DNA from 4 places in the Shewanella sp. SP1S1-7 genome. Region 1 is predicted to be linked to each of the others. Evidence: predicted binding sites of a transcription regulator. Region 1 holds the regulator's gene; each other region holds the start of a gene.

Region 1 (7,841 bases):
GTATCCACTGCGGTAACTTACTGCCGCACGTGACGGCTCCAGTGTGTGGCATGACAGTGCACACCACGGGCGTTACGCTGGCAAAGCGCTAATCGGAGGCTTAAATGAATAAACGATATGTAATGGTGCACGACGAGAATAAGTGCATCGGCTGCCAAGCTTGTAACGTGGCGTGTCGCAGTGAAAATGGCGTACCCGAAGGCGTTACTCGTCTGCAAGTGCGTGTGGAAGGCCCCTTTGGTGAGATGCCCAATCTGCACTTCAAATACCACAGGGTATCTTGCCAGCAATGTGAAGATGCGCCCTGCGTTAAGGTGTGCCCAACGGGCGCGGCCTATGTGGGTGAAGACGGCATTATCTCTATCCATACCGAGAAGTGTGTCGGCTGTATGTACTGTGTGGCAGCGTGCCCTTATAAAGTGCGCTTTATGAACCCAGAAACCAAGGCGGCGGATAAGTGTAACTTCTGTAAAGACAGTCGTTTAGCACGGGGCGAAGAGCCAGCGTGTGTGACTGTGTGTCCAACCGATGCCTTAGTGTTTGGCGATGCTAATGATCCGCAGAGTGAAGTAGCCATCATGCTCAACACTAAAATCACATACCAAGATAAAACCCATTTAGGCACTAAACCTAGGGTATATCGCGTTCCTACCAAAAGAGGGGGGATTTGATTATGAACAATACTTGGGGCGACATGGCGCAATATGATCCTGTCACTTGGCACTGGGTCATCGCCGTTTACCTGTTTATGGCGGGGTTATCCGCGGGCAGTTTATTGATTGGCATTGGTTTACGCTGGGCGAATAAGGAGCTCAGCGCGGGAGCCGAAAGCAGTATTCTTAAGGCGGCCGCCATTATTGGGCCTGTGGCAATTAGCTTAGGTCTAGCCTGCTTAGTGTTTGATTTAACCAAACCCTTCCACTTCTGGCTGATCTTAATTCACTATAACTTCCAGTCTGTGATGGCCATTGGGGTGCTGGCGCTGCTGGCGTATTCTCCCTTAGCCTTTGCGTACGCCATTATTGTGCTGCGGGATGACTTACCAAAATGGGGTTTGGGTTTCCTAACACCTATCGCTAAGTTACTTATGCCATTTCGAAAGCTGATTGAAGTATTGTTGTTTGTCCTCGCCATTGGCGTAGGGGCTTACACTGGCTTCTTAATTTCGGCGATGAATGCTTACCCTATGCTCAACACTGCGGTACTGCCTGCGCTGTTTTTAGTGTCGGGTTTATCGGCGGGCGCTGCGGCAAACGCGGTACTGGCACTCTTGCTGTTTAAGACTGACAGCCACGATAAAACTTTAGTCAAGATGCACGGTTTAGAGTTGCCTGTGATGGCGACTGAAATTCTGTTCCTGTTCATGTTGTTCTGCGCCTTGTACTTCAAGGGCGGCGCGGCGGCTGCGGCCTTAGCGTCGTTAACTTCTGGGTTATGGGCAAGCGTGTTCTGGATAGGCGTCGTCGGTATCGGCTTTGGTATTCCATTGCTGTTTATGCTACTACCTGCCGCGACTCGCCATACTAAGGGCGCAATGATCATGGTGGCTTGTGCGAGCTTAACGGGCGTACTCGCCTTAAGACACTTTATTGTGTACGCAGGGCAAAGCTATTTAAGCTGAGTGTAAGCTGGCTTTAGATATTGATAGATAAAGAAAAGCACTGACAATGTCAGTGCTTTTTATTGTTTGAATCTTCAGATGATTTGCCAATACAAGCAGGACACTTATTGGGGTAATAACTCGATAACCGACTTCACCGTTAGCACTAAGGCGCTGATACTGCACAGGACTAATGTCGCCATTTTAGTTTTATCTTTATCGACACTGCCCACTAATCGCCCCGCGACTAAATACCCTAAAAGCACTGAAGGCAGCAACATTAACGACAGCCACAGGTGCTTCAATTCTAATAAGCCAGTGATCGCCAGAATGACCATAGCTATGGTGGAACTAAAAATGAAGAAGGCCGACAGGGCGGCGCGAAACTGCGAGGCGTCTTTGCCTGACAATAGAATCGCCATCGGCGGGCCACCAATGGCGGCAATATTACCGAAAATCCCCGAGACGACGCCCGCCCCAAAGAGGGTTTTCTTATTCACTGGCAGGCTGAATTTATACAGGCTGAGGATAACCGCGACTGCCACAATGGCGGCGATGGATAACCCGAGTATGGGCTGAGGCGCAAACAGCAACAGACTCGCACCGATAAAACCACCGGGCACGCGACCTATAAGCGCATATTGCAAGCCATTGAATTCTAAATGACCACGTTCCCGGAATAAGGTCAGTAGCGAGATGGTAAATCCCATGGCAATAACGGGACCCGGTACGAGCTGAGGATCGACGATATACAGCAAAGGACTGGCGACAACCGCTAGGCCAAACCCAATCAGGCTCTGGGTTAAGGCGCCAAGAAACACAATCAGTGAGGCCAAGGCGAGAGTCTGTGGATCTATCATAGAAAACATAGGATTTCCTATATCCCAAACCACCTCAAGATGGTGAAATTTAAAGTTTGAAGTCGCTTGGGTATAAACAAAAAGGGATCGTTAACGATCCCTATTGATGAGCACTGTGATATGACTTTAAAAGCGACGAGTCGCTATTCCATGTCTTCCCACTCGATTCCCATTTGATCCATCAACAACTTGGCTTCTGCAGGAATGCTGTCTGGGTTATCTTTTGACAGATCTTCATCGTTGGGCAATGGCTGGCCAGTGTAGGCGTGCAAAAATGCCTCACACAACAGCTCGCTGTTGGTGGCGTGACGCAAATTATTGACCTGACGACGAGTACGTTCGTCCGTGAGGACCTTAAGCACTTTGAGCGGAATAGACACAGTAATTTTTTTTACTTGTTCATTCTTCTTGCCATGTTCAGCATAGGGGCTGATGTATTCCCCATTCCATTCAGTCATTGACTCACCTGTTATAACGCTAAATTCGGGGCAGATTTTAAACCCTTACAAAGAACAGTCAAATTATTGCTACTATTTCTTTGTGATTGCAAACAGATTTCTTTATGTTCAGACGTCTAAACGTCTTCACGCCTATTGACGATGGCGTTGTGCTTAGGTACATTTAGACGTCCAGACATCTCTATCAGTCTACCGAATTTAGGAGTCCACCCATGGCAGAGCGTCAATTAGCCACACTGGCAGTGCGTCAGGGTATCGAAAGCGATACTCAATATGGTGCAGTTGTGCCACCGATTTATTTGTCGACTAATTACGCCTTCGATGGTCATAAAAATCCCCGCGAATTCGATTACAGTCGTTCAGGCAACCCAACGCGCTGCATTTTAGGCGAAGCATTAGCGCAATTAGAAAAGGGCGCCACTGGCATAGTGACCTGCACTGGCATGGCGGCCATCACCTTAGTGACCACTTTGCTCGGCCCCGATGATCTATTGGTTGTGCCCCATGATTGTTACGGCGGTTCTTACCGTTTATTTACTAATTTAGCGAAGAAAGGCCAGTTTAAGCTGATTGTGGTCGATCAAACCGACAGCCAAGCGTTAACCGCAGCGATCGCACAAAATCCTAAGATGGTGTGGCTCGAAACCCCATCGAACCCGCTATTGCGAGTGGTGGATATCGAGGCCATTGCCAAGGCGAGCCATGAGGTCGGCGCGCTAGTCGTGGTCGATAACACTTTTTTATCGCCGATATTGCAACAACCCCTATTGTTAGGCGCAGATATCGTTATCCACTCCACCACTAAATATATCAATGGCCACAGCGATGTGGTTGGCGGCGCAGTGGTGGCTAAAGATGCACAAATCGGCGAAAGCTTACATTGGTGGTCGAACACTCTAGGCTTAACGGGATCGGCTTTTGATAGTTACTTAACCCTGCGCGGCCTACGCACCTTAGCGGTGCGAATTCGTGAACATCAAGCCAATGCCCAGCGCATTGTTGAGGTATTAACGCAAAGCCCTGTGGTGAGCAAAGTTTATTACCCCGGTCTTGCGGATCACCCAGGTCATGCGATTGCAGCCAAGCAACAACAAGGCTTTGGCGCTATGCTGAGTTTTGAGCTCAAAGGCGGCGAGGCCGAAGTGGTGGCCTTTTTAGGTGCACTCAGCTTATTTAGCGTGGCGGAAAGTTTAGGTGGCGTTGAAAGTTTGGTGGCCGTGCCCGCAACTATGACCCACAGAGCCATGGAGCCGCAGGCGCGTTTTGAGGCAGGCATTAAAGACACCCTATTGCGTCTATCGGTGGGTATTGAAGATGCCGCCGATTTAGTTGCAGATATTCAAGCAGGATTAGCCGCCGTTGCGGCTTGTCAGTAGAGGAATAATAGATGGCACGTTGTCACTTACATAAATTTGGTGGCTCCAGTTTAGCGGATGCCGATTGTTATCGCCGAGTCGCCCATATCCTGTTAACCCACGGTCATAGCGATGACCTTGTGGTGGTCTCTGCGGCGGGTAAGAGCACGAATTTCCTGTATAAATTATTAGCGCTGCGCGACGCTGGTCAGTTGTGGCAAGAAGAATTACAAGTGCTGACCAGCTATCAACAGGGGTTGGTAGAGCAGTTATTGTCGAACGAACAAGCCCGCGATCTGCGCGAGCGTTTGGCGACAGATCAGGCGCAACTCATCAGTTTATTGTCCCTCGACGAACGTAACGAATACCAAGTTAACCATGTGGTGAGCTTTGGTGAACGTTGGTCGGCACGTTTAATGGCGGCGCTGCTGCGCGAATCTGGCGTGGCGGCAAGCCATGTGGATGCCTGTTCAATTTTAGTGGCCGATGAAGCAGCCGTGCCGCAAATTCGGGTACAAGAATCCCGCGCTAAAGTACAAGCCCTATTAGCTGCCCATCCAAATGAGCGCTTAGTGATCACAGGCTTTATCTGCGCTAACGAGCGCGGCGATACCTTGTTACTCGGTCGAAATGGTTCAGATTTTAGCGCCAGCTTAATTGCCAGCCTTGCCGATATCGAGCGCGTGACCATTTGGACCGATGTGGAAGGGGTGTTCAATGCCGATCCTAATAAGATCAACGATGCCAAGTTACTGAAAAGCATGTCACTTGCCGAAGCCGACCGCTTAGCGCGTTTAGGCTCGCCAGTATTGCATTCGCGCACTTTGCAGCCTTTGTTTAATACCGACGTGAGTTTAGCGGTGCGTTCAAGTTATGCATCACACACCGACTTTACCTTGATTGCGCCCCACAGTTCGTCGGCGAGCGCGCCTGTGGTGACGAACCTCAATGCAGTCGTGCTGTTCGGCTTTAAGCTTACGGGCGAATTAACAAGCCTATTAGATTCGGTGATCGCCGCGGGTTTAACGCCATTGGCCCATTGGACGTCTGCCCATCAAAGGGTTGAGCTTGCCTATACCGCTGAAAATCAAAAACAAGTGCAAAGATTGCTCGATGCCGAGGCACAAGCATTAGGGATCAGCGAACAACAGATCAACACAGATCTCGGCCTAGTGGCGTTAGTGAGTGCCGATGCCGAACATTATCGCCGTAGCTTCGCCCGTTTACTAAGCCGTGATGCTAAACCTTTGTTTAGTGGCGACTTAAGTTTAGTGACGCTGGTGCCTCAGTCACAGGTGAATTTGTTAACCCAAAAGGTCCACCGTCGCTGCGCTGGGCCGCGTAAACGCATTGGTGTCTTACTGCTCGGCGTGGGCAACATAGGTGAGGCTTGGGTCGATTTGTTTAAGTCGGTGTCGCCATCACTGGATCATGAACTCGAAGCCAGTGTTGAGTTAGTCGGTTTAGTCAGTTCGAGTAAAGCCTTGATTAAATCCACAGGCATTAATCTTGCCGCGTGGCAGACTGAGTTTAATACCGAGGCTACGCCTTGGCAGTACGAGCACTTGTTCGAGCAATTAGAACGGGTTAACTGCGATGAGCTGGTGGCCTTAGATATCAGTGCCAGCGCCAGTTTGACACTGCAATATCCAGAGCTATTCGAGCGCGGTATCCATGTGGTGAGCGCGAATAAACTCGCAGGCTCGGGTCCACTGCCTTTCTACCGTGAGTTAAAGCAGCAATTGGGTAATCGTCGTTTATTTTGGCGCTATAACGCCAGTTGCGGTGCTGGTTTACCCATCCAACATGCGTTAAATGATCTGCGTAACAGCGGTGATAGCGTTGAAGCCGTGGGCGGGATTTTCTCTGGCACCTTATGTTGGTTATTTGAAAAATACGATACCAGCAAGCCTTTCTCTGAATTAGTGATTGAAGCCAGAGGCTTAGGTATCACTGAACCCGATCCCCGCGACGATCTGTCTGGTCGTGACATGCAGCGTAAACTGCTCATTTTGGCCCGTGAAATTGGCCTTGAAATTGAGCTTGAAGATATTGAATTACGCTCATTAGTGCCAGCCGACTTGGCCGATATTCCCTTAGATCAATTTCTCACCCGCATTGCCGAGTTAGATGCCGATCTGCTGCAACAATACGGTGCGGCGGCGGAGCAAAATAAGGTGCTCAGATACGTGGCATCCTTAGATAACAGCGGCCCAGAGCTTAAAGCCGAAGTCGGTTTGCAATGGATTGATGCCCATCATCCCTATGCTAATTTGACCCCAGGCGATAACGTGTTTGTGATCCGCAGTGCTTTCTATCAAGGCAATCCGCTGATCATCCGTGGACCGGGTGCCGGACGTGAAGTGACAGCGGCAGCGGTGCAGTCGGATCTGACGCAGATCTGTCGCGATCTCTTGCAAGATTAGACTGAAATTCAGCAGCTTAAAGGACTCATTCGAGTCCTTTTTTATTGGCTAGAATAAATCTATCGAATTAACCGAGATTAAATGCGGTTTATGGACATTTTTTGGCTTGACTTACATCTCAGTTTCTCTAGTATATGGACATATAGACGTCCAAACGTCCATTTGAACTAATTCATACTAGCAAAGAGTAGCGCCAAGGGCGGTTGAGGAAATACACATGGCTTTTCATCACGCACAACATTCACAATCGCTGAACCAGAGCTTGTCTGAGCTTAATGGCGATATTAATGTTTCTTTTGAGTTTTTTCCGCCATCGACCCCCGAAATGGAACAGATCCTGTGGAACTCTATTCGTCGTTTAGAGCCGCTTAATCCTAAATTTGTGTCTGTGACCTATGGCGCTAACTCAGGTGTGCGCGACCGCACCCACGGCGTGATTGAGCGTATTCAACAGGAAACGGATCTCGTTGCCGCGCCGCACTTAACCTTAGTGGATGCTAGTGATGAAGAGCTATTAGAACTGGCTAAGCATTACTGGAAATCGGGCATTCGTGACATAGTGGCACTGCGGGGTGATTTACCTGCGGGCAGCCCCAAGCCCACTCGTTTTGCGGTGGATTTAGTGCGTTTACTGCGCTCAGTGGCCGACTTTGATATTTCCGTTGCAGCCTATCCAGAAGTACATCCTGATGCGAGCAACGCACAGGCGGATTTGATCAACCTCAAGCGTAAGATTGATGCGGGCGCTAGCCGTGCCATTACCCAGTTTTTCTTCGATGTGGAATCTTACCTGCGTTTTCGTGACCGCTGCGTTGCCGCCGGTATCGACGTTGAAATCGTGCCAGGCATTTTACCTGTGACTAACTTTACCCAGTTAAAACGTTTCGCGGGCATGACCAATGTGTCGTTACCGGGCTGGCTACACAAGCAATTCGATGGTTTAGAAAACGATGCCGGTACACGCCAATTGGTGGGTGCAAACGTGGCAATCGATATGGTAAAAGTACTGTCCCGCGAAGGCGTGAAGGATTTCCATTTTTATACGTTAAATCGCGCCGAATTAACCTACGCCATTTGCCATACGTTAGGTGTGCGTCCTAAGTAAGCTATTGTTTAAAATGGTCTAAAAATTAAAGCGCTGA
Region 2 (7,841 bases), on a different contig from region 1:
GCATCCTTAGTGAATTAACACTTGCTGCAAGGTTTAAGATTAAAACGGTTGGCTAAAAAGTTATTATTTTAAATAAGTAAAATAAGCGACTTAGCAGAGCACATCATACAACAGCCTCAATCCCCGCATCACTAAAACTCGCCATTTGATTGTAAAAATTTACTGAGGCTTGAATAAGCGGCAACGCCAAGGCTGCGCCCGTACCTTCGCCTAATCTCAGCCCGAGTGATAATAAAGGTTTCGCCTGCAAAAATTCTAACATCCGCTTATGGCCTTGCTCGTCTGACTGGTGGGCGAAAATCAAATAATCGCGCACATTGGGGGCAATTTGCACCGCGACTAATGCCGCAGCAGTAGCGATAAAACCGTCCACAACCACCAGCATTTTGCGCTCGGCGGCGGCTAACATCGCGCCCGTCATCTGCACAATTTCAAAACCTCCTAGGCAAGCTAACACTGATTTTGGCCCAGTTAAGGCGCTTTGATGCAGCAATAACGCCAGCTCAATCAGCATCAGTTTACGTTCTAAGGTTTCACTATTAATGCCCGTGCCACGGCCGACACAATCAATCACATCGAGCTGCATGATCGCCGCCATAATGGCTGCCGCAGCCGAGGTATTGCCTATACCCATTTCGCCAAAGGCGACTAAGTTACAACCTGCTTGATGGTGACGCTCAATCAAATCGCGCGCCATCGCAAAGCCTTTATCGACGGTTTCCAGCGCCATAGCGGGCTCTAAATGAATTGCCCCTGTGCCCGCGCCAAGACGTTGATCAATAATGCCTTCAACCCCTTCGACTGGCGTTAAAATACCGCAATCGATCACTTCGAGCGTAAAGCCCACCTGCCGACAAAAAACGTTAATCGCCGCGCCGCCATGGGCAAAATTTTGCACCATTTGGCGCGTCACTTCGCTTGGGGCAATCGACACGCCTTCTGCCGCAATACCATGATCACCCGCAAACACTAACATGGTTGGATGAACGATTTTCAGCACAGTATTTTGTGGCTGATCCGTTTTTTGTGAATCAGTCGCTTGCACGCGGGCAATCTGTAAGGCTAAGGATTCGAGCTGACCTAAGGCGCCGGGCGGCTTAGTCTTAAGATCAATTTTCTGCTGGATCAATGGATCCTGCGCTTTACTCACAGGGCTGATTTGAAAAGACACGGCTGACTGAGACATCCACACTCCACTTATTATCTTAAATAACCACAACGCATCCTGCGTCTATGACTAACATGTCCAATTTTGCATTTCCAATCGCGGGGCAGATATCAACAAAAATGCTGATTATCCCGCCAGTCTGCGCTTGCTAGATGACTCTAGGATTACGTTCTGACTATGTGCTTACGCCATGACTCTGCGTTTACGCAAAATCAGCAAAAAGAACATGCTACCTATGGCCGCCGTGATAATCCCCACGGGCAACTCTTGATTGCCCAATAAACAGCGCGCCAGCACATCAATCCACACCATAAATAATCCACCCACCAGCGCCGTTAATAGAATCGGCTGACGACCGGGAAACAGCATGCGCACTGTGTGGGGGATCATCAAACCGACAAACCCAATACCGCCGCAGGTGGCAACCAAAATCGCGGTAATCAAGGAGCAGAGCAGCAGCATATTGAGTCGCAACTTAGGCACATTCACCCCTAAGGTATGCGCCGTTTCATCCCCCGCTTGCAACGCCATGATCTGCCGTTTCATGCCTAAAATAATGAACAAACTCGCGCCAATCACCAGTGTTGGCAGCACTAGCAAGGACCAACTGGCCTTGGCGAAACTGCCTAAACTCCAAAACAACACAGAAGCCGTCGCCTGCGGACTGGCGAAATACAACAACAGACTCGTTAGCGCGCCGAACATAAAGGAGGTCGCCACGCCTGAGAGCAACATGCGCTCCACTTGGCTATTGAGCCCAAGGCCAGACAAGGCCAGCACTATCAGTACCGACAAACTGGCGCCAATAAAAGCGCCGAAGGGCAAGCTAAACCAAAGCAAACCCGACAAGGCGCCCGAGCCACTAAAAATCCCCGAGTTCGCCGCCATACCCGTATTCTCAAAAAATCCAGACCCCGTAAATAACGTCAACATCACCACAGCGCCAAAGGACGCGCCTGAGCTAATGCCAAACAGATAAGGGTCGGCCAATGGATTGCGGGTCACGGTTTGCAGCACGCTGCCCGCCAAAGACAAGCCCGCACCCGCCACAAAGGCCAGTAAAATACGCGGCAGTCTGAGCTCCATCACGATGCGCTCCGTCATGCCATTGGCTTGAGTGAGGTTGGCCATTTTATTGATAAACACTTGGATAACATCCATAAAACTGATGTTCGCCGCGCCAAAACTCGTGGCGGCAATGGGGGTTATCAAAGTGATTATGCCTAATGCGACCAGCATCAGTTGTTGTCTCGTCAAAGGTGTCACGATACGCCCCAAATGTAAGATGAAATGCTGTTTACTCCCTGAATCATCCGCCCTCGCCTCGCTCAGCCAAAGCATTAGCCATGTTGTGCGTCGAATCATGGTAGCCATAAAAGTAGCTGATTAAGGGCTTTTTATGTTGTGGATGGGTCGACACCTGAGCGCAAACGCCGAACACATCGCCAATTCGCGCCTCGGTTAATACCTCGGTTGGCGTGCCCATAGCGCTAACTTCACCGTTATGGATCAACAACAAACTGTCGCACAGGGCGCTGGCTAAATTGAGATCGTGAATGGAGGCAATCACGCTGATGCCAAGGCTACGCACTAATTCGAGGATTTGGATTTGATAACGCACATCGAGGTGGTTGGTTGGCTCGTCGAGGATCAACAGTTGCGGCTGCTGCACTATGGCGCGGGCGATCAAGGCACGCTGCTTTTCACCGCCGGATAAGTGCTCGTACTGTTGGTGCATCTTATGGCTCAGGCCGACTTTCTCTAGAGCCTTTGCAATGCGCTCGCCGTCACAGCTCGAATTGGTATCGAACATGCCCTTATGCGGCGTTAAGCCCATGCTGACCAATTGCTCTGTGGTTAGGTCAAAATAGTGCGGCGTGTCTTGCTGCACTACAGCGACACGGCAAGCAAACGCCTTGGGCGATAAACGCTCAATATCTTGATCAAACAGGGTAATTTTGCCCTGAGTCGGGCGAACAAAGCGATACAGACAGCGTAGCAAGCTAGACTTACCCGCACCGTTAGGCCCAATCAAACCCAACATCTGCCCCGTTGGCAACGCAAAGTTAATATTGGAAAGAATGGTTTTGCCATCGATACACCAGCTTAACTGGCTGACATCAAGCGCGACCGTCTGGCTCGCTGATGGGCGAGTGTCGCTGTCATTCAAAGCATGGCTCGTTTGGATGGCAGAGAGTTTCACCAACGCGGTGCTCCTAGCGAGTCCAAACCTGAATTAAAAAAGGTTGTGCACATTGTCATCGGCTCCCTCGAGTCACCCGCTCGAGAACTAAGGCTGCACGCAGCGATAACAGAAATAGGCAGGTCTCCTGACTCGTCACTTTTCTATTGAAAACAATATAAAAAGTCACTCACAGTTGCGGGCACAGTTCGGGCTGACTGACGAGCAGCTCCCCGATTCCCTATTATGTTGAGATTGATTTCAAGCCTTTGCAGCGTGTCTAGGCAATAGTTGCCACAGAACACACTCGCACCACTCAAAACTCCCAACACCTATTTCTGTGACGTCATCCGATACACTGCCACCAGCCTTGCAAGGCCGTGTGCGTCGGGGACGTCAGGAAAAAGCATTATCCTATATTTACCTTAATAGGCAATCGACAATCACGCTGGTAAGACAAGAAAAATCTTCACCTTAGGGCAACGCGGATCACTCGCAGCGTCCGCTCGGCCAATCTAAACGCCAGTAACAAACGCCGTGTTCATCTTGCAGCACAGTAATGCTCACCACGGCCGCCACGGGTAAATCGAGTTGACTGTAAAAGCCCACCGCCCGCTCAACCCCAAGGGCGCGCGCCATTAAGTGACGGATCACTCCGCCGTGGGTCACGACCCATACTTTGGCAGCCAGTTCGCCCGCAGCCACGCCCGCTCCCACAGCCAGCTCGGCGTTATCTGAGTCGACCGTCAATCGTTCAAACTCGGCGGCAAGTATCTGGTCAATTGCGCCATTCACCCGCGACTCGAAGCTTGCCATAGTTTCCCCATTGGGCGGCGGAGTTTGCCAAGGATTTTGCCAATACGCCGCTAAGTGTTCGCCCGCTTGTTGATACAGTTCATCGAGCCGACGACCGTCCCAATCACCAAAGTCGATTTCTTGTAAACCCGATAAAAGCTGCGCCTGCAATGGCCTTGACTCAGATACCAGCGCCGCCGTCGAATGCAATTCGGCGGCAAAGGCTTGGGCAAATTCGGCGCAGCGGCGTGAGGTCGAGCTATAAATCGCGCTACACACGCTGGCCTGTGACTCAACCGCTGCCGACATTTGCTGCCAGCCCTTTTCGCTTAAAGGCACATCCACACGGCCGCGTAAAATGGCGCCGCCTTCACACTCGCCGTGACGCAACAATAACAATCGAACTTGTTTCATCGTATTCCTATGTCTATCACTCATGGCAAATTCTGTTGAAGCCCCACATTAGACCCGTCGTCCTATATACTCAATTACGCCCTAGCTCTACAACTAGCCCTAAAAAAAGAGCCGTTAAACTGGGTGAAAAGTGCTGATAGGACCCAATTGTCGTCAGTCAATTTTGACCTTGCCCTGACAATCATAAGTCGCGTATTATGGACGTCTATACGTTTAAATGTCCAAAAACATTTTATAAAAACAAGTATCCAAAAACAAATGTCGATAGACCAGAATAAAATGCACTTTGCATAACAAGGGTCGATGCTTGGACTTAACTTAGCTGTATTTAAGGTAATTATTTATGACGATACCCTCTACCAAAGCCGGCCAGATATTGGCAGACATTCGTAAACAGCTTGCTGAGCGCATTCTAATCTTAGACGGTGCCATGGGCACTATGATCCAAGACCACAAGCTCGAAGAAGAGGATTATCGCGGCGAACGCTTTAAAGATTGGCACACTGACGTCAAAGGCAACAACGATTTATTGGTGTTGTCGCAACCCCAGATCATCAAAAAAATTCATACCGACTACTTAAACGCCGGTGCCGACATCATTGAAACCAACACCTTTAATGCTACGACTATCGCCATGGCCGACTACGACATGCAGTCGCTGTCCGCCGAAATTAACTTAGCCGGCGCCCGCCTCGCCCGTGAAGCCTGTGATGAAGTGTTTGCTGCCACAGGCATTCCGCGCTACGTCGCTGGTGTGTTAGGCCCCACTAACCGTACGTGTTCGATTAGCCCTGATGTGAACGACCCTGGCTATCGCAACGTCAGCTTCGATGAGTTAGTGAGCGCTTACCGAGAGTCCACTAAGGCGCTGATTGAAGGCGGCGCGGATATCATTATGGTCGAGACCATCTTCGATACCTTAAACGCCAAGGCCGCACTGTTTGCAATTGAATCGGTGTTTGATGACTTATTTGGTCAGCATTCGAGTGACCGCTTACCTATCATGATCTCGGGCACTATTACCGATGCCTCTGGCCGCACCCTTACCGGCCAAACCACCGAAGCTTTTTATAATTCCCTGCGCCATATCAAGCCCTTATCTATCGGCCTTAACTGTGCGCTTGGGCCAAAAGAGCTGCGCCCGTACGTCGAAGAACTATCGCGTATAGCCGAATGTTATGTGTCGGCGCATCCGAACGCGGGTCTGCCGAACGAGTTTGGCGGCTATGATGAAACCCCAGAAGACATGGCGAATGTGATCGAAGATTGGGCGCGCGAAGGCATGCTCAATATTATCGGTGGTTGTTGTGGTAGTACCCCTGAACATATCCGCGTGATCCGCGAAGCGGTGAGCCGTCACGACCCGCGTATTTTGCCAGACATTCCGGTAGCTTGCCGCTTGGCAGGTTTGGAACCACTGACTATCGATGCGCAATCCCTGTTCGTTAACGTGGGAGAGCGCACCAACGTCACAGGCTCGGCTAAGTTTTTAAAATTGATCAAAGAAGGCAAGTTTGAGCAAGCGCTCGATGTCGCCCGCGAGCAGGTCGAAAGCGGCGCGCAAATCATCGACATCAACATGGACGAAGGCATGCTCGATGGCGCCGAGATCATGCACAAGTTTTTAAACTTGATCGCCTCTGAGCCCGACATCAGCCGCGTACCGATTATGATCGACTCCTCTAAGTGGGAAGTCATCGAAGCTGGCCTAAAATGTATTCAAGGCAAAGGCATAGTTAACTCGATTTCCCTTAAAGAAGGCGAAGCCAAGTTTATTGAGCAAGCAACACTGGTGAAACGCTACGGCGCGGCGGCCATTATTATGGCGTTCGATGAGCAAGGTCAGGCCGATACTAAGGCGCGTAAAATCGAAATCTGTACCCGCGCCTATCGGGTGCTGGTCGACAAGGTCGGCTTTCCGCCAGAAGACATCATCTTCGACCCGAACATTTTTGCCATCGCCACCGGTATCGATGAACACGACAACTATGCCGTCGATTTTATTGATGCCATTAAAGCGATTAAAGCCACCCTGCCCCACGCGATGATTTCGGGCGGCGTATCGAACGTGTCGTTCTCGTTTCGCGGTAACAACCCAGTGCGCGAAGCGATTCACGCGGTATTCCTGTACCACGCCATCAAAGTCGGCATGGACATGGGCATTGTCAACGCGGGCCAGTTAGCCATTTACGACGATATCGATCCTGAGCTTAAAGTACGGGTCGAAAACGTGGTGCTTAACTTGCCCTGCCCAGTCGAAGGCTCAAGCAATACCGAGCAGTTACTTGAAATCGCGGAGAAATTCCGCGGTGATGGCGCACAGGTTGGTAAGAAAGAAGATTTAGAATGGCGCAGCTGGCCAGTGAGCCAACGCTTATCCCATGCGCTCGTCAAAGGCATTACCGAATTTATCGATGAAGATACCGAAGCCGCTCGCCAAGAGGCGAAACGTCCACTGGATGTGATTGAAGGCGCCTTGATGGACGGCATGAACGTGGTCGGTGACTTGTTCGGCTCGGGCAAGATGTTCCTGCCGCAGGTGGTGAAATCGGCGCGGGTGATGAAAAAAGCCGTGGCTTACTTAAACCCCTATATCGAGCTGGAAAAGGTCGAAGGCCAATCTAACGGCAAGATTTTGATGGTGACGGTAAAAGGCGACGTGCACGATATCGGCAAAAATATCGTCGGCGTGGTGCTCGCCTGTAACGGTTTTGAGGTATTCGATTTAGGTGTGATGGTGTCGGTGGAGCGAATTCTCGACGCAGTGAAAGAACACAATATCGATATCATCGGCATGTCGGGCCTCATCACTCCGAGTCTGGACGAAATGGTGCATAACGTGAAAACCTTCCACCGTGAAGGCTTAACCATTCCGGCGATTATCGGCGGCGCCACTTGCTCTAAAATCCACACAGCAGTGAAGATTGCGCCCCATTATCCCCATGGTGCTATTTATATCGCCGATGCGTCCCGCGCCGTACCTATGGTGAGTAAGCTCATCAACAACGAGACCCGCCAAGCGACCATAGACGAAACCTATGCCGAATACGACGATATGCGCACTAAGCGTTTATCCCAAGCCAAGCGCAAAGAGATAGTGTCACTCGAAGCGGCGCGCGATAATCGCTGCCAACACGATTGGGCCAACTACACCCCGTTCACGCCAAACGTGCTCGGGCGCCAAGTATTTGATAATTATCCGTTAGAAGATTTAGTTGAGCGTATCGACTGGACACCGTTTTTCCGCTCGTGGGAATTGCACGGCCATTACCCTGAAATCCT
Region 3 (7,841 bases), on a different contig from region 1:
AAAATGCGATAGTCACTGTCAGTATCTTTTACTGAATGAACAGTATCGTGGCGCTAATGCCCCGTTTTCCTTGCAGGAGTTAAAGGTAAAATGGGAACAAATCCAACAAAAATCGCGCTGCTGATCGGTAGCCTTTGCAGTTTTTCCGTTATCGCGCCCGCTATGGCGGCAGACGATACCAGCACAGCGAAAGTCGACGAGCATCTTGTCGTGATCGGCCGCTCTGACAATACCCCGTTAAATATTGCCGCGAATGTGAATGTGATTGACGCTGCGGCGATTGAAATGAGCGGTGCCACTAGCGTGACTGAGGTTTTACGCGGTCAAAGCGGTATTCAAATTTCGGATAATAACATCGGTACTAGTTTTGCGATGCGTGGCTTTAGCGCCAGCACTGCCGTTAATAACACGCTGATTTTACTTGATGGTCGTCGCCTCAATAATATCGATATCGCTGCTCCTAGTCTTAATGCCATTCCGCTTAACCAAGTCGAGCGCATCGAAATTTTATCGGGTAGTGCGGGTGTGCTTTATGGCGACCAAGCGGTAGGCGGCGTGATCAATATTGTCACTAAATCCCCTGAAAATACTGGTGGTAGCGTGCAGTTATCCGGCGGCAGCTTTGATACCTATGAAGGTCGCGGTGATGTGTCTGGCGCGATCAACAAGGATTGGCGTTACTTTTTCACTGGTAGCTATAACCAAGGTGACAACTACCGCAAGCATAATGCCAATGAAACAGGGTCGATTTTAGGTCGCATTCAATATAAAACGGCCACAGATTCGTTCTTTATTGAAACCAGCTATTACGACGATGACCGTGAAAATCCTGGCTCATTGACAGAAGAACAGTTCAATAAAGACCCACGCCAATCTTTCAAGAGCAGCGAATATGTCCATGAGATGACCACTGCAGCGCGCACGGGTTACCAGCATCAGCTTAATCAAAATTGGGCTTTAGCAGCGGATTTAGATTATAGCGATACCTTAGTGTCTTCTTTTAATTGGGGGGCGAACAGCCATAACACGCGCTCACTGTTGATGTTTAGTCCTAAAGCGTTAGCGAACTACAGTACCCGTCAAGGTGAGCTAAACCTAGTCACAGGTTTAGACATTAGCCGTGGTAAGGCTGATTTTGACACTATGGCGCGCAGTAATGTGCAGCAAACACAAAGTGCTTACTTACAAGCCACTGTGCCATTAAGTCATACCCTAAGTTATGTTGTGGGGGGGCGATATGCGCGGGTGACCGACGAGTTAGTCGATCGCAAAGTTTATCCTAATGGTATCGATTTAGATGAAGATGCGACAGCATTTGAGTTTGGCCTAAACTACCGTCCTAGTACGGAGCACAGATTCTATCTACGTGGCGATGAAAACTTCCGTTTTGCGAAAGTGGATGAGCAAGCTTATACCCCTAAAGATGTGTTTGGCTTAAAGCCACAGACGGGCCGCTCCTATGAGGCGGGTTGGGATTGGACGCTTGCCAGCCAAACCCTGCGAGTGAACCTGTATCGCCTCGATTTAGAGGATGAAATCGTGTTCGATCCTAGCGCAGAGACACCTCCAAAAGGAGATTTCCAAGGTGCGAACGTCAATGCTGACGCTTCTCGTCGTTATGGCGCCAGTGCCGATTGGGATTGGCAAGTGACTAAAGCGCTGCAGCTCGGGCTAGAGTATAACTATATCGATGCTGAATTTACTGACGGTATCAATGATGGCAAAGAGCTGTCTTGGGTGGCAAAACACACAGGGCGCGGTTATGTCAGCATGGATTTTGCTGAGCATTTCCAGGTGTTTGCCGAAGCTATCTACACGGGTGATCGTTTTATTGAAGGCAATAACGGTAACGAAGGCGATAAGTTATCTAGTTACGTGCTTGGTAATTTAGCCTTGAACTACAATCGTGATGCTTGGCTTGCCAGTCTGCGTATCGATAACCTATTCGATAAAGATTATGTCAGTGCAGGTTATTACGGTGGCCTTTGGGGTGATAGTTATTACTCTGGTCGAGGCCGTGATATTCGTTTAACCCTTGGTTATCGTTTTTAATATCTGACTACATAAGCTATTTTGCAGCCTTTAAATGAATATAAAGGCTGCTTTTGCTATTATCTATTCTTAAATTGTTTATCTTGTTCTTCTTTATTTAGCGGTTTAATACCAAGATAATATTCATAGCTATTTTTATCATTATTATCGGCAGACATCTCATTTTTATTATTAACTTCTTTCGATGTGTTGTCTTCTTTTTTTGCATACATAGTTAATTTAGGCTTAGTCTGTTTAGACTTGGTCTCCTCTGCAGCTGACTTATTCGCTATACTTTTAATCTCTTCATTGTCAGTAGCGGGTTTGTCTTCTATCTTGCCAAATTTATAGTTAAAAATAGCATTGGTTTCTACTGTTTCAATGGTTGATTTTTTCATGGTTTTGTATGATGCGACAATGCCATGCTTACCTAAGGTCACTTCGGGGTAAATTTTCTTACCTGTACCAACCTTAGCACCATCGACATACCAGTCTGCATCAACGTTACTCGTAAGGGTAATCACAGTGGACTTAAGGCCCAGTTTTTCATTGAGTAATGATTCTATTTTGTTGTTATATGACGGTTTAAACGTCATATTAACTCTATAATGCAGTTCACCATTCATATTCATACTTGCATCAATAACCTTGTATGATAGCAGCACACTTTTATCACTAAGGAATGGATCTGAATTAATCGTGTTCTTAACTGTATATTTTTCGGTATCTTTTAAACAATCATTTATAGATTGAAATTTAGAACAAGTCATAGAGCTTTCTAGGTCAACTGACTTAACACTATCAGAACTAGATAACTCAGCAATAATACGATTAACAATTTCTTTTTTTAATGCAAAAAGTTGTGCGCTTCTTTGAGTTCGTTGACTATTAACAATTTCGTACTGTTTTAATATATCTTGATAGTTTTCTTTGTTTTTAACTTCGTCTTCGACCGATTTCTTTTCAAGTGAATCAATGTTCTTTACTAAGGTTTCGATTTCTTTGAAGTAATTACTCGGGTCACTTTCTGTTAAAATGGCATTGGGTAATGCCAATATTGCCTTGTTATAATGCTCTTTCTCGTTTTTGATGTTTGTTAATAGTGATTCATAATCATATTCACTTTTCTTATGATTAGATAAGCGGTCATTAATAGATATTAACAAGTTATCAATATCAAACTTTTGTTCGATTTGGTTTACTGATTGGTTTTCAGTTGCAGTTATCAACTCTAAGGCGTACGAGTTACTTGCACACAAGCACAACAAAGCAATGGTAAATTTACTGTATCTCACGTTTCTCTCCGATATTTTATCTGAAACAGTCAAAACAGCTTACTATTTCAGTGCTTTGAGCAAAAAACTCTACGTTTGAGCCATGATACTTAAGTTGATTTTTCTTTTCAAATGGATTGTTTGTTTGCCAATTCCAAATAAAGACATTTCCACTTTGATATCAGTTTGAGGCTCAATTGTATCCTTTTATTGAGTCATCTTATATTGGCAAGATTCTCATGACCATGATACTAAATGATGCTCATTACAGAACAATTGTTGCTGAAAACTGTGGCACTAGAGTGATGAGTAGTAATGAGCTAAAAGTCGACTATGTAGCGGGAATGCTATGCTTCAACACTGATGTTGAATTGGTCATTGTAAGTGAGAGGCATATTGCAATGAAATGCGAATGGATGTCGCTTACCCTCGTTGTAGAAATAGAGATAAATCATTAGACGGACTGGCTCGTGACGACTTGAAGAATGGAAATGTTAAAATTGTTTTAAAACATGGGATTATATCTCCACCTCCAGCACCTTATTTGCTTCACCATTTGATGTTACATATAAGGTAGTCATTTTTTATTCTTTTCGTTAGGCTATTGTGCGACTTAGTACTGAAATTCTTTAAATTTTGGGTATGATGTGAAGAGTAACCGAATCATCTTATTGTTAATAAACAGGTGCAAAGTGTCTTATGACTGATCTTGAGCAACAGGTTTTTACTCAAGTTAGAGCTATTATAGCGAATGAAGAGCAAGTGATTGGCCGCCGAGGGATTTTAATTCCACTCAAAAAAGCGATCCTTGCTGAAGGCGACATTCGTAACGTGATCGACATCATCTCGAGTGACCCCGCATTGGCGGCGCACATGCTAATGCGCAGCAATTCCGCACAGGCATCAGGGGTGATTAATCCTAAGACGCGCTCCTTGAAAGAAGCTTTAGTCCGCTTAGGTCAAGTGAATATCTATCGCTATGCCTTTACGTTTTATCTGCAAGAGCGTCTCGATGAGCTGCCGCAGCCCTATAAAAAGTTAGTCCAAGGTTATTGGAAGTTGACTGAAGATATTGCAACGGATGCGGTGGACAGTTTAGCGGATATGGAAGGCGTCGAGGTTGATGCTGACGAAGTGCAAACCTTGGCCCTGTTCAGTGTGTTCGGCCAAATTATCGCGCTCACGGCCTTTGCGTATTTAAATGCTAATGCCGAACAATCATTCCCTTTAAGTGTGATTAAGTCATTGATTGATAATCAACAGCAGACATTGACGATAGAATCATTCGAAGCGTTAGATCTCGATCAGGACTTGCGTCAAGAGTTTATGATTGCCCATAATTTGCGTCAGACCCGTAATTCGAATTCCCCTGGTTTAATCCTGCGCCGCGTATTGTCTATGCGTGGTCTATTGATGAATCCGCTGTAATATTTAGATGCGACGGTTTGAACGAATAAAATAACCATTTAATTCAATAAAAAAAGCCTGCATTCGCAGGCTTTTTTATTAGATTTCACCCGCATTAATTAGTCTTCTGCTGGCGAGATAAACCTTCACTCGCCACCAGTTGTAACCAATTTTGGATCAATGTTGAGTTACCACTATGGCGGCGATAGGCGCCAAATAGAGGCCGTTTTAAGCCTTCCTGTCCTAGCTTTACCGTAGTAAGGCTTAAGCCGTGACCTTCATTTATCGACCAGTTCGGCAGGGCAGCGATACCATCTTTGCAGGCGATGCGTTGCAATAACATCATGGTCAAATCACAGGTTTTTTGCTCACCCGCTTCTATGCCCGCAGGTTCTAAAAAGTGGCGATAAATGTCTAAACGCGTCAGCGGTACGGGATAGCTAATTATCGGTAAACGCGCTAATTGCTTAGGGGTGACATAGGGCTCTTTCGCTAGCGGATGATCTTTAGCAACCACTAACTTTACTTCAAAATCAAACAAATGCTGATAAGCGAGTGAATGCCCAGGCACAGGATCTGAGGTCAGCACTATATCCAGTTCGCCCATTTCTAGGGCATTGAGCGAGTCAAACAAGTGACGGCTCGACAAGTCTAACTCGGCTTGGGGATGTTCTTGTCTAAATTGCTCCATCACAGGCATTAACCAGCGAAAACAGCTGTGACACTCAATGCCGACACGTAACTGATTGGTTTCGGTTTCCAGGCCATTCTTAAGATCTGTCTCGGTTTCTAGCACCTTAGGCAAAATTTCTTCCGCGAGATGAAGCAGACGCGCACCTTCTTGGGTGAATGACAGCGGTTTGCTTTTACGCACAAAAATAGGCGAGTTAATCCTTTGCTCCAACTCCTTAATTTGGTGGGAGAGTGCGGATTGAGTGACAAAACGTTTTTTGGCTGCGCCCGCCAAACTGCCACTTTCCTTCAGGGCCATTAAGGTTCGCAGATGTCTTAGTTCGATCATGTTCACTCCAGGTGAAATTCGCTCATGTTGTGCTTGAAATCAATTCGGTTGCTGGAATAGAGACTAACACAATAAACTTCTAGACGTCCAGACGCCCATTGTTATTTATCAAGGCGGAAATACTGAAAAGTGCCAAGAGAACACAATCTGGTGGGTGCAAGTGCCGAATTTGGCTTATCTCAAATAAAGGAAGATAGGGTATGCAATTAAATAGTCTTGGGTTTCCCCGTATCGGGCGTCGACGTGAATTGAAATTTGCCTTAGAAAAATACTGGCGTGGTGAGAGTACTCAAGCCGAATTATGTGAAGTAGCGAGTGAACTGCGCCGTACCCATTGGCAGTGGCAAACCGCAGCGGGCGTCGAGCAAGTGCCCGTGGGGGATTTTGCCTTTTACGATCAAGTATTAACCCTGAGTGCGACCTTGAATGCCATCCCTGATCGACACCGCGGCGAAGGCGCTATCGATCTCGATACCTTATTCCGTGTTGCCCGCGGCAGAGCGCCGACAGGGCAAGATGCGCCAGCCTCTGAAATGACCAAATATTTCAATACTAATTATCATTATTTGGTGCCAGAGCTGACGCAAAACCAAGAGTTTTCGATTGCTTACGAGCAGTTTTTTGATGAAGTCAGCGAAGCGCAAGCGCTAGGCTATAAAGCAAAACCTGTGCTACTCGGCCCTGTTAGTTACTTGCACCTTGCTAAAACAGTGGGTCAAGAGTTCAATAAGTTAAGTTTATTGCCTAATTTATTAACTGCTTATGCTGACATCTTGGCGCGTTTCGTCGCCCAAGGTGTGGAATGGGTACAGTTAGATGAGCCTGTGTTGGCATTAGAGTTAGACACGCAGTGGCAAGCAGCGATAGCAGAGACTTATCAAGCGCTAAGCACTGTAAACGTCAAGGTTCTTTTGGCGAGTTATTATGGCGGTATTGTGCATCATCAAGCCCTAGTATCTGCCTTGCCAGTGGCTGGTTTGCACTTGGATTTAGTCACAGCCCCAGAACAACTGGCTGTGTTTGCAAATGCGTTGCGCAGTGAGCAAATTTTGTCGGTGGGCGTAGTTAATGGCCGTAACGTGTGGGCGGCAGAAATCGATTTGATTGCTGAGCGTATTGGCGCAGTGGCGCGTGATTTAGGCGATCGTCTGTGGATTGGCACATCATGTTCATTGCTGCACAGCCCAGTCGATTTAGATGTTGAAGTCAAACTATTACCTGTGCTGCGTAAGCAGTTAGCCTTTGCTAAGCAGAAACTGTTGGAATTGAGCAAAATTCGCCAATTATTGTTGGCGCCTAATTCGGATGAAGCACAAAAAATCAGTGCTTTTTGTATCGCTCGTCGTCAAGCCAAAGCACAGGCTGCGGATAAGCAAGTGATTGAGCGTGTTGCGGCATTAACCACTGCGGATTACGAGCGTGTCAGTGATTTCAGCGTACGCCAAAGCGTGCAGCAGCAAAAATACCGTTTACCCCTGTTACCCACTACGACCATAGGTTCGTTCCCGCAAACACCCGCTATTCGAGGATTACGCAGCCGCTGGCGTAAGGGCGAGATAAGTGATGCTCAGTATACTGAGCAGTTACAGCAAGTGACCCGCGATACTATCGAACGCCAACTAAAACTGGGTATCGACGTACTCGTGCACGGTGAAGCCGAACGTAACGACATGGTGGAATACTTTGGCGAGCAGTTAGCTGGCGTTGGTTTTAGTAAAAATGGCTGGGTACAAAGTTATGGCTCACGTTGTGTTAAGCCACCCTTGATTTACGGCGATGTGAGTCGTCCAAAAGCTATGACAGTCGAGTGGGCTGAGTTTGCCCAGAGTCTTACCGACAAGCCCGTAAAAGGCATGTTGACGGGGCCTGTGACAATTCTGCATTGGTCATTCGCCCGTGAAGATATCAGCCGCGATGCGATTGCAACACAACTGGCGCTGGCGATTCGTGATGAAGTGGTCGATTTACAAAATGCGGGGATTGGCATTATTCAAATCGATGAGCCCGCCTTCCGTGAAGGTCTGCCATTGAAGCAAAGTGAGTGGCAAACCTATTTAGATTGGGCGGTGAATGCCTTTAAACTCAGCGCTGCTGGCGTGACTGATGAG
Region 4 (7,841 bases), on a different contig from region 1:
TGCACCAGCGCTTTATCTGTCATCACGTCGGCAATCGGTTGATCTTCCTCAACCCAATCACCTTCACTCACTAACCATTCAACGAGTTCACATTCAACAATGCCTTCGCCGATATCCGGTAGTAAGAACTCTTCTATGCTGACGGATGAACTGGATGACGTATTGACAGTTGTTGCCGCCACAGACTCAGTCACTTTTGCAGTCGTCGCAGCAGGTTCAGTCGCAGATTCTTCACCCGCGATTTCAACGGCACCTTCAATTTGTACGGCATAGAGCGGCGCATGCACTTTCGCAATATCGCCCTTAGCGTAATACAGCTTAGTGACCACACCCGCAAAAGGCGCAGGGATTTGCACTAGGGCTTTGTCTGTCATGACATCGGCAATCGGCTGATCTTCAACGACTGTGTCGCCTTCTTTGACCAACCATTCAACCAATTCACATTCCACTACACCTTCGCCAATATCCGGCAAAATAAAATCTTTAATCATACCGGACTCCTAGAAGGTCACTGATGCTTTGATGGCTTCAAACGTTTTGAACGCATCAGGCATGTATTCTTTTTCATGAATCAGTGGGTACGGGGTATCTAAACCACAAACGCGGCTGATGGGCGACTCGAGATACAAGAAGCATTCTTGCTGGATTGTCGCGGCAATTTCACCGGCAAAACCACCTGTTAATGGCGCTTCATGGTTAACCAGCAAACGTCCTGTCTTTTTAACTGAATCGGCAACGGTATCGATATCCCAAGGTGACAAGGTGCGTAAATCAATAATTTCGCAGGAGATCCCTTCTTTAGCGGCCATGTCGGCGGCTTTTTCAAGGATTTCCATTTGCGCGCCCCACGCCACTAAGGTGATGTCTTTACCTTCGCGAACCACTTCAGCCTTGCCCAGTTCAATTTCATAATCGCCCGCTGGCACTTCGCCAACCGATGCGCGATATAAACGCTTAGGCTCAAAGAAGATCACTGGGTTTTTGTCACGAATTGACGCCAGCAGCAGGCCTTTAGCTTGCTCAGGATTACGTGGTACAACGACTTTTAATCCCGGTGTCTGGGTAAAATAGGCTTCAGGTGATTGCGAGTGATAATGGCCGCCAGCAATGCCGCCGCCATATGGCGTACGGAACACTAATCCACCGACATCGAATTCATTACCGCTACGGTAACGGAACTTAGCCGACTCGTTGACGATTTGATCAAATGCCGGAAAGATATAATCGGCGAATTGGATTTCAGCCACAGCAGTCATGCCATTTGAGGCTAAACCATTGGCAAAACCGGCAATACCTTGCTCTGTCAGCGGCGTATTAAAGCAGCGATCGCGCCCGAATTTTTCTTGAAGACCGGAGGTGGCGCGAAATACCCCGCCAAAGTGGCCCACATCTTCACCAAAAACCACCATGCGTTCATCGGCTTGCATGGCAATCGACAAGGCCTCATTGACGGCCTGTAACATATTCATTTCAGCCACGGCTTATAGTCTCCCTGCACTTTTTGGATAGGCTTGCGGATATTTCTTGATATGTTCTTTAAGCTCGGCGAGTTGCTTTTTCAGCACTGGCGTCGGCTTGTCGTACACATCTTTAATAATTTCATCCAGCATAGGCACAGGAATTTTTTCAGCCACTTTTACCGCAGCCAATACTTCTTCACGATATTTTTCATGCAGTTTCACATCATCCGCTTCAGCCAACCAACCTTTGTTGATAAGCCATAATTTGAAGCGTTTAACCGGATCGTGTTGCTGCCACTTGGCTTCTTCATCTTTCGAGCGATAGCCTGATGGGTCGTCTGATGATGAATGTGCACCGAGACGGTAAGTCATGGCTTCAATCAGCACAGGCGCATTATGCTCAATCGCATAGGCGCGGGCTTGCTGAGTTGCCGCTAACACGGCCAGCATGTCATTGCCGTCAACACGAATGGTGTGCATGCCATAACCCACACCGCGACTCGCAATACCGTTACCGGCAAACTGCTCTTCAGTTGGGGTTGAAATGGCGTAGCCATTGTTACGGCAGAAGAAAATCACTGGGCATTTCAGTACCGCGGCCATGTTTAGGCCAGCATGAAAATCCCCTTCCGATGCAGCGCCTTCGCCAAAATAACAAACCGCGACTTTGCGCTTACCTTGCATTTTTAAGCTATAGCCCACACCCGTCGCCTGCGGGATTTGTGTCGCAAGGGGTGAAGAAATCGTTTGATAATGCAATGCCGCACTGCCGTAATGGATTGGCATTTGGCGACCTTTACCGAGATCTTTCTCGTTACTGAACATCTGATTCATAAACTGTTCAGTGGTAAAGCCGCGATAACGCAACGCCGCATGCTCACGGTATTGCGCGAGGATCACATCTTCTTGATCGAGAGCGGCCACACTGCCGACAATCGCCGCTTCTTCACCCGTACAGGTCATATAGAAGCTGATGCGCCCTTGACGCTGGGCACCTAACATACGTTCATCGAGTACCCGAGTGAATACACAGGTATCGTAAATTTTAGTGGCTAAGGTTTCATCTATCACAGGCAAAACCGCGGTTTCATAAGTGGTGCCGTCGGCTTGTAGAATTCGAAGGATAGGAATGTGTAGCGATGCCTTATCCAAGAAGCCGACACGGTGCACTGTATCAGTGTTGAGTGTTGCTTTGCTCATATTGTGCTCTTGTTATCTCATTACGCACCAAAGCGTTTTGATGCGTCTGTTTATACGAATATGCCCGACGAACATTACGTTAACGTAAACTACCTATCAACCATTGGCATAGCTCAAACCACAAGTTATCCCTGCCTCGCATGTATATATTGCTTTACAAGCCTAACGCACGTCCGCATTCACCGCAGGGATCAGGCAAATCACAGTGCGATTGCCAATAGGCACTTTGGCATTAGGGAACACGACAGACTCAAACTCATGTTCCACTTTAATTTCTTGCCCACCTTCCCGCGCTAAGACAAAGCCCTTCGGGAAAGATCTGAAGTTTTCGACATCGGTTGCGAAGGTAAATTCAAAATCATCGAAATGTTTATTGATGACCCGGCACACTTGATACAAGTTAACCTTATCGGCATCAAATGCATCCAGCTCCAACGGCTTAGCGGTGATCAAGCGCATAAACATTTCATGGGTCGCGATAAAACGCGTCATGTCGTTCTGCCCCATGGGATAGACTTTGCCAAGCTCAATGGTAAAGGCATCGGCGCCGTAGTGTTCGGAGGAAAAATAGCTGAAGGTCGTGGTCGGTTCGTGGTGAAAAAGAACCGTATCAACGCCGCTAGCGGCTAAAAACATGATTTGCTCGCCGCTAAAGGCACGCCCTGGACGATAGGGATAGATAGCGAACTTTTCATGCTTCGAGGCGCGCATCGCCGTGTGCAGATCATAATGAATGCGCTGACGACCATCGGCAGCCGCGGTATAAAAACGGTCGACATAGGCTTCGAGTTTTTTGGCGCGCACTCGCTCAGGATTGACTAATCCCGGAGGATTGGAATGCTCACCACTAAAGAGACGGTTCATGTTCTCATCGATAATCCGCGTGCCGTTATTAATCGCTAATGGATTACCAATCAGGAATAAAGTGCGCTGTTTCGCGATGATCTTTTGCTGTAAAAGCTGCTTAATTAAGCCATTGCAGAGTTCAATGGGCGCGGTCTCGTTACCGTGAACACCGCAAGAAAGGACAACATCTTTTCCTTCATTCTGGGCGGGCTCAAAAACGATAACGCCGGTATCCCACACTTCAACTTGGGTATGGTCGCCTAAGCTAAATGTAAACTCGCCATCGAACTGTTCAGGATGGGCTAAGGTGAGCGCTAAAAAATCCTTTGAATCTAACAGAGCTTGTAACACAGAATTCTCCTTATAATGGTGTGTAACAGTAACGGCGCAATAGCATCAGTGCAGATAGCAATAACCACTCAAGCATTCATCTCACCGCGGTTAGGCTGACTCGCACCTTAAAAAGCGGCTTCAATACTAACACATGTTTTTAATGCTGTTCTCAGACATTTATCGCCATAGGACCCAGTTTTGAACGGAATAAGATCAACGCGGCGCTTTGCTACGGCGAGTGTAAATTTTCCATCACCTTATCGAAAAATCGTCCTGCATAAATATTCCTGCTAGAGGCTTGCTTTTGCGCGCGAGTTTTATCACAATTCTTAGCCATCTAGACTTCTATTGGATTTAATTATGGCGTTAGCAACCTTTGGTGCCGGCTGTTTCTGGGGCGTAGAGTATTTTTTTAGACAAGTGAATGGTGTATCGAACGCCACCTGCGGCTATATGGGCGGCAATAATAGCGCGACCACCTATGAAGAAGTCAAAAAGGGCAAAACGGGCCACGCCGAAGTGGTACAAGTGGAATTTGACCCTGCCTTGGTCAGTTATGAAGACTTGCTCGAGGTATTTTGGAAAAACCACAATCCAACCAGCCTAAACATGCAAGGTGGAGATATAGGCACTCAATACCGCAGCACGATTTTCTTCCATGACAGTGAACAAAAAGCCGCAGCAGAAGCCTCAAAATTAGCTTTTGCCCGATCAGGTCGTTGGGGATTACGCCATATCGTGACTGAAATAGTGCCATTGCAGCAGTTCCATGTGGCAGAGGAATATCACCAAAATTACATTGATAAGAATAATTTACCGAGTTGTCATATCGAGTACTAAATACAGTCAAATCAGCATGAGTTTAATACTCATAACTGACATTAGACACAAACAAAAACGCACTCAAAACTGAGTGCGTTTGTTTTTTGATACTTTATAAACCTACTGCTGCATTAAGCGTTCAGCGCCTTATCAATTAATGCCTGCGCATCTTTGATAATTTCAGCTAAATGCTGCTCACTGATAAAACTCTCACCGTAGATCTTAAATAACGCTTCCGTGCCCGATGGACGCGCCGCAAACCAACCATTCGCCGTAGTCACTTTGATGCCACCAATGGCCGCATTATTGCCCGGCGCATGGGTTAACACGTTTTCGATTGTCTCACCCGCAAGCACAGTGGCATTTAAGGTTTCTGCATTCAATAACGCAAATTTGGCCTTGTTTTCAAGACTAATTGGGCTATCGATACGCTTATAAAAGCTTTGGCCAAATTGTTTTACTAGCTCTTGATGGCGTTGACCTGGAGTTTTACCTGTCACCGCAAGAATTTCTGCGGCAAGTAACCCTAGAATAAAGCCGTCTTTATCTGTACACCACGTAGTGCCATCACGGCGTAAAAATGCCGCGCCAGCGCTCTCTTCACCGCCAAAGGCGATGGTGGCTTCGGCTAAACCATCGACAAACCACTTAAATCCCACAGGCACTTCGAGTAATTTTTTGCCGTGGAAAGCACAGATTTTATCGATAAGCGCACTCGATACTAAGGTTTTACCTATGGCTAAGGTGTCGCTCCAATCCGGTCTGTGTGTCAGTAAATAATCGATAGCGACCGCAAGGTAGTGATTAGGATCCATCAAGCCGGTACCTGGGCAGACAATGCCGTGGCGGTCATAGTCAGGATCATTGCCAAGGCATAAATCAAAGGATTCTTTATGGGCGAGTAACCCTGCCATCGCATAGGGAGACGAGCAATCCATGCGGATTTTGCCGTCTTTATCCAGCGGCATAAAGCTAAAGCTTGGGTCAACTTTATCATTGACTAAGGTGATATCGAGCCCATAACGCGCGGCAATCGGTGCCCAGTAGAAAATCCCTGAACCACCGAGCGGGTCAACACCGATACGCAGCTTAGCGTTGGCAATCGCCTGCATATCGATAACATTTTCTAAATCAGCCACATAGGGCGTTACCAAATCAATGGCGTTGACATAGCCTGAGGCCAGCGCTTCGGCATACGCTAATTTTTGCACGCCAGCTAACGCTTGGCGTAAGTAATCATTGGCACGCGACTCAATCCAAGCCGTGATATTACCTTCGGCCGGTCCACCATGGGGTGGATTGTATTTGATCCCGCCATCTTGAGGCGGATTGTGGGAAGGCGTGATAATCAAACCATCGGAAAGAGGCGCACCTGTGATATTTGCTTCGCGATTGGCGCAAATCACTCCATGGGACACCACAGGCGTTGGCGTGAAACCATCATTCTGCTGGATATGCACAGTGACTTTATTTGCCGCCAGCACTTCAATGGCCGATAAATAAGCGGCGTAGGATAACGCATGGGTGTCAATCCCGAGGATCAACGGCCCATTGATATTCACCGATTGGCGATAATCCACCACAGCTTGGGTAATCGCCCAAATGTGTTGTTGGTTAAAACTGCCATTAAAAGCGCAGCCTCTGTGCCCAGAAGTGCCAAAGGTAACGCGTTGTTGTACGTCATCCATATTTGGCGTGATGCTGTAATAGTGGCTCATCAGTTTTGGAATATTGACCAGATCCGTCTGATTAGCGATTTGTCCTGCCCTTTGATGTATTGCCACCTATGGCTCTCCTGCACTCAATTACAATTAAAAACAATGGTTAAACTTAGCTCAATAGCTGATGAAACGGCTCACCCGCGGATTAAACGCGCTCGGCGATGCCAGCTGCAACCGTTGCATCACAGCCAAATTGCACTAAGACTTCAGATAAAATGGTGCGTTTCTTGGCGGTATTGTTGTTGCTTGTCACCCAGAAACCACTGGTACCGATTTCTTTAGGATTCGCCGATGCGCTCGCTTCCAGTAATTGCTCTTTAGAGCGGGCAAAATACAAACGATCGCGCCCTTGGATCTGCAGAATTTGCGAGAACTGCTCTGGGGCTAATTGATACAGACTTTCGAGCAAAAAGAGGAAACGCCCTACCGCGCCTTTTTGTTGCGATAACAGATGTTCATCGACTAAGCGACTGAAGTCATTCACAGCAGGTGCAGCTTGCACCGCCACAGCTTGAATCGGCTCAGCCTCTAAACTTGGTTGGCTTATCGCCAAAGGCTGAGGATGTTCGACCGCATCGACGGACAGGCCGAGTAATCGACGAAGAATGTCAGAGGCGCTCTCACCAATACGTTCTGTTTTGCTGGCAATATGACGATAGAGCTCTTCATCAACTTCGATATATTTCATAACCTTAATTATCCTTTGTTATTCGACAGGCTTAACCGAAAAAAGTGTATCACAGCGATCGGGGCAGATCATTGCGATCGGTTACCAGTGTATCCATGTCTATCAATCTGATAAAGCGCCATTATTCTAAAAATGCGTGAAATAGCACAGCAAACTAGCAGATAATCGACAATTGCCGAAAAAGCGCCCAAGTTAATCGCCGCATATACGCTAAAGTAGCAACTGACTTGTCAAGCCAACGGCATTAAGGGCACAATTCGCGCCACGTTAAGCTAAACATATTCAACAGGAATCACCATGAACTTTGTTTCTACAGGCCAAGGACCCGCAGTACTCTTGATCCACGGCTTGTTCGGCAACCTAGATAACCTTAAAGGCCTAGGGCAAGTATTAGAAAGCCAGTATCAGGTTATTCGTGTCGATGTGCCCAATCATGGTTTAAGTGAACATTGGGATGAGATGGATTACCCTCGCCTCGCCACGGCCATGGTTGCATTACTCGACGAACTGGCTATTGAACGCGCCCATATTGTGGGTCACTCCATGGGCGGTAAAATTGCCATGGCGACGGCGTTAGCTCATCCAGAGCGCATTATCAGCATGGTGGCAGCAGATATTGCCCCCGTCGCCTATGAGCCCAGACATGACTTAGTGTTTGCCGCATTAGAAAGTCTGCCCTTAGAAGGTCATACCGACAGACGCTTTGCCCTTAACCACTTAATAGACAAAGGTATCGATGAAGCCACGGCGCAGTTTTTACTCAAAAACCTG

The links. The regulator MetJ, encoded in region 1, represses methionine synthesis genes. The targets are predictions, from matches to a motif close to TAGACGTCTAGACGTCTA.
Region 2: a site for MetJ is predicted at 4,758-4,775, ahead of metH (methionine synthase). Genes of this name have one in related genera too.
Region 3: a site for MetJ is predicted at 5,806-5,823, ahead of metE (5-methyltetrahydropteroyltriglutamate--homocysteine S-methyltransferase). Genes of this name have one in related genera too.
Region 4: a site for MetJ is predicted at 4,170-4,187, ahead of msrA (peptide-methionine (S)-S-oxide reductase MsrA). Genes of this name have one in related genera too.

The regions. Positions count from the first base shown of each region.
Region 1 covers NZ_JAUOEU010000007.1:97,296-105,136, reverse strand. The annotation lists gene phsA (thiosulfate reductase PhsA) at 1-92, shown strand, start outside; gene Q4Q49_RS07990 (4Fe-4S dicluster domain-containing protein) at 105-671, shown strand; gene nrfD (NrfD/PsrC family molybdoenzyme membrane anchor subunit) at 674-1,621, shown strand; gene Q4Q49_RS07980 (sulfite exporter TauE/SafE family protein) at 1,726-2,469, opposite strand; gene metJ (met regulon transcriptional regulator MetJ) at 2,604-2,918, opposite strand; gene metB (cystathionine gamma-synthase) at 3,131-4,294, shown strand; gene Q4Q49_RS07965 (bifunctional aspartate kinase/homoserine dehydrogenase II) at 4,306-6,699, shown strand; gene metF (methylenetetrahydrofolate reductase) at 6,917-7,804, shown strand.
Region 2 covers NZ_JAUOEU010000005.1:118,538-126,378, forward strand. The annotation lists gene cobT (nicotinate-nucleotide--dimethylbenzimidazole phosphoribosyltransferase) at 104-1,186, opposite strand; gene Q4Q49_RS06240 (iron ABC transporter permease) at 1,352-2,509, opposite strand; gene Q4Q49_RS06245 (ABC transporter ATP-binding protein) at 2,478-3,371, opposite strand; cobalamin riboswitch at 3,471-3,636, opposite strand; gene Q4Q49_RS06250 (histidine phosphatase family protein) at 3,840-4,559, opposite strand; gene metH (methionine synthase) at 4,903-7,841, shown strand, end outside.
Region 3 covers NZ_JAUOEU010000003.1:93,712-101,552, forward strand. The annotation lists gene Q4Q49_RS03735 (TonB-dependent receptor) at 91-2,052, shown strand; gene Q4Q49_RS03740 (hypothetical protein) at 2,112-3,326, opposite strand; gene Q4Q49_RS03745 (HDOD domain-containing protein) at 4,005-4,733, shown strand; gene Q4Q49_RS03750 (LysR family transcriptional regulator) at 4,828-5,733, opposite strand; gene metE (5-methyltetrahydropteroyltriglutamate--homocysteine S-methyltransferase) at 5,934-7,841, shown strand, end outside.
Region 4 covers NZ_JAUOEU010000001.1:101,972-109,812, reverse strand. The annotation lists gene Q4Q49_RS00455 (dihydrolipoyllysine-residue acetyltransferase) at 1-491, opposite strand, end outside; gene Q4Q49_RS00450 (alpha-ketoacid dehydrogenase subunit beta) at 501-1,478, opposite strand; gene Q4Q49_RS00445 (thiamine pyrophosphate-dependent dehydrogenase E1 component subunit alpha) at 1,482-2,660, opposite strand; gene astE (succinylglutamate desuccinylase) at 2,823-3,857, opposite strand; gene msrA (peptide-methionine (S)-S-oxide reductase MsrA) at 4,200-4,679, shown strand; gene pgm (phosphoglucomutase (alpha-D-glucose-1,6-bisphosphate-dependent)) at 4,793-6,445, opposite strand; gene seqA (replication initiation negative regulator SeqA) at 6,528-7,070, opposite strand; gene Q4Q49_RS00420 (alpha/beta fold hydrolase) at 7,368-7,841, shown strand, end outside.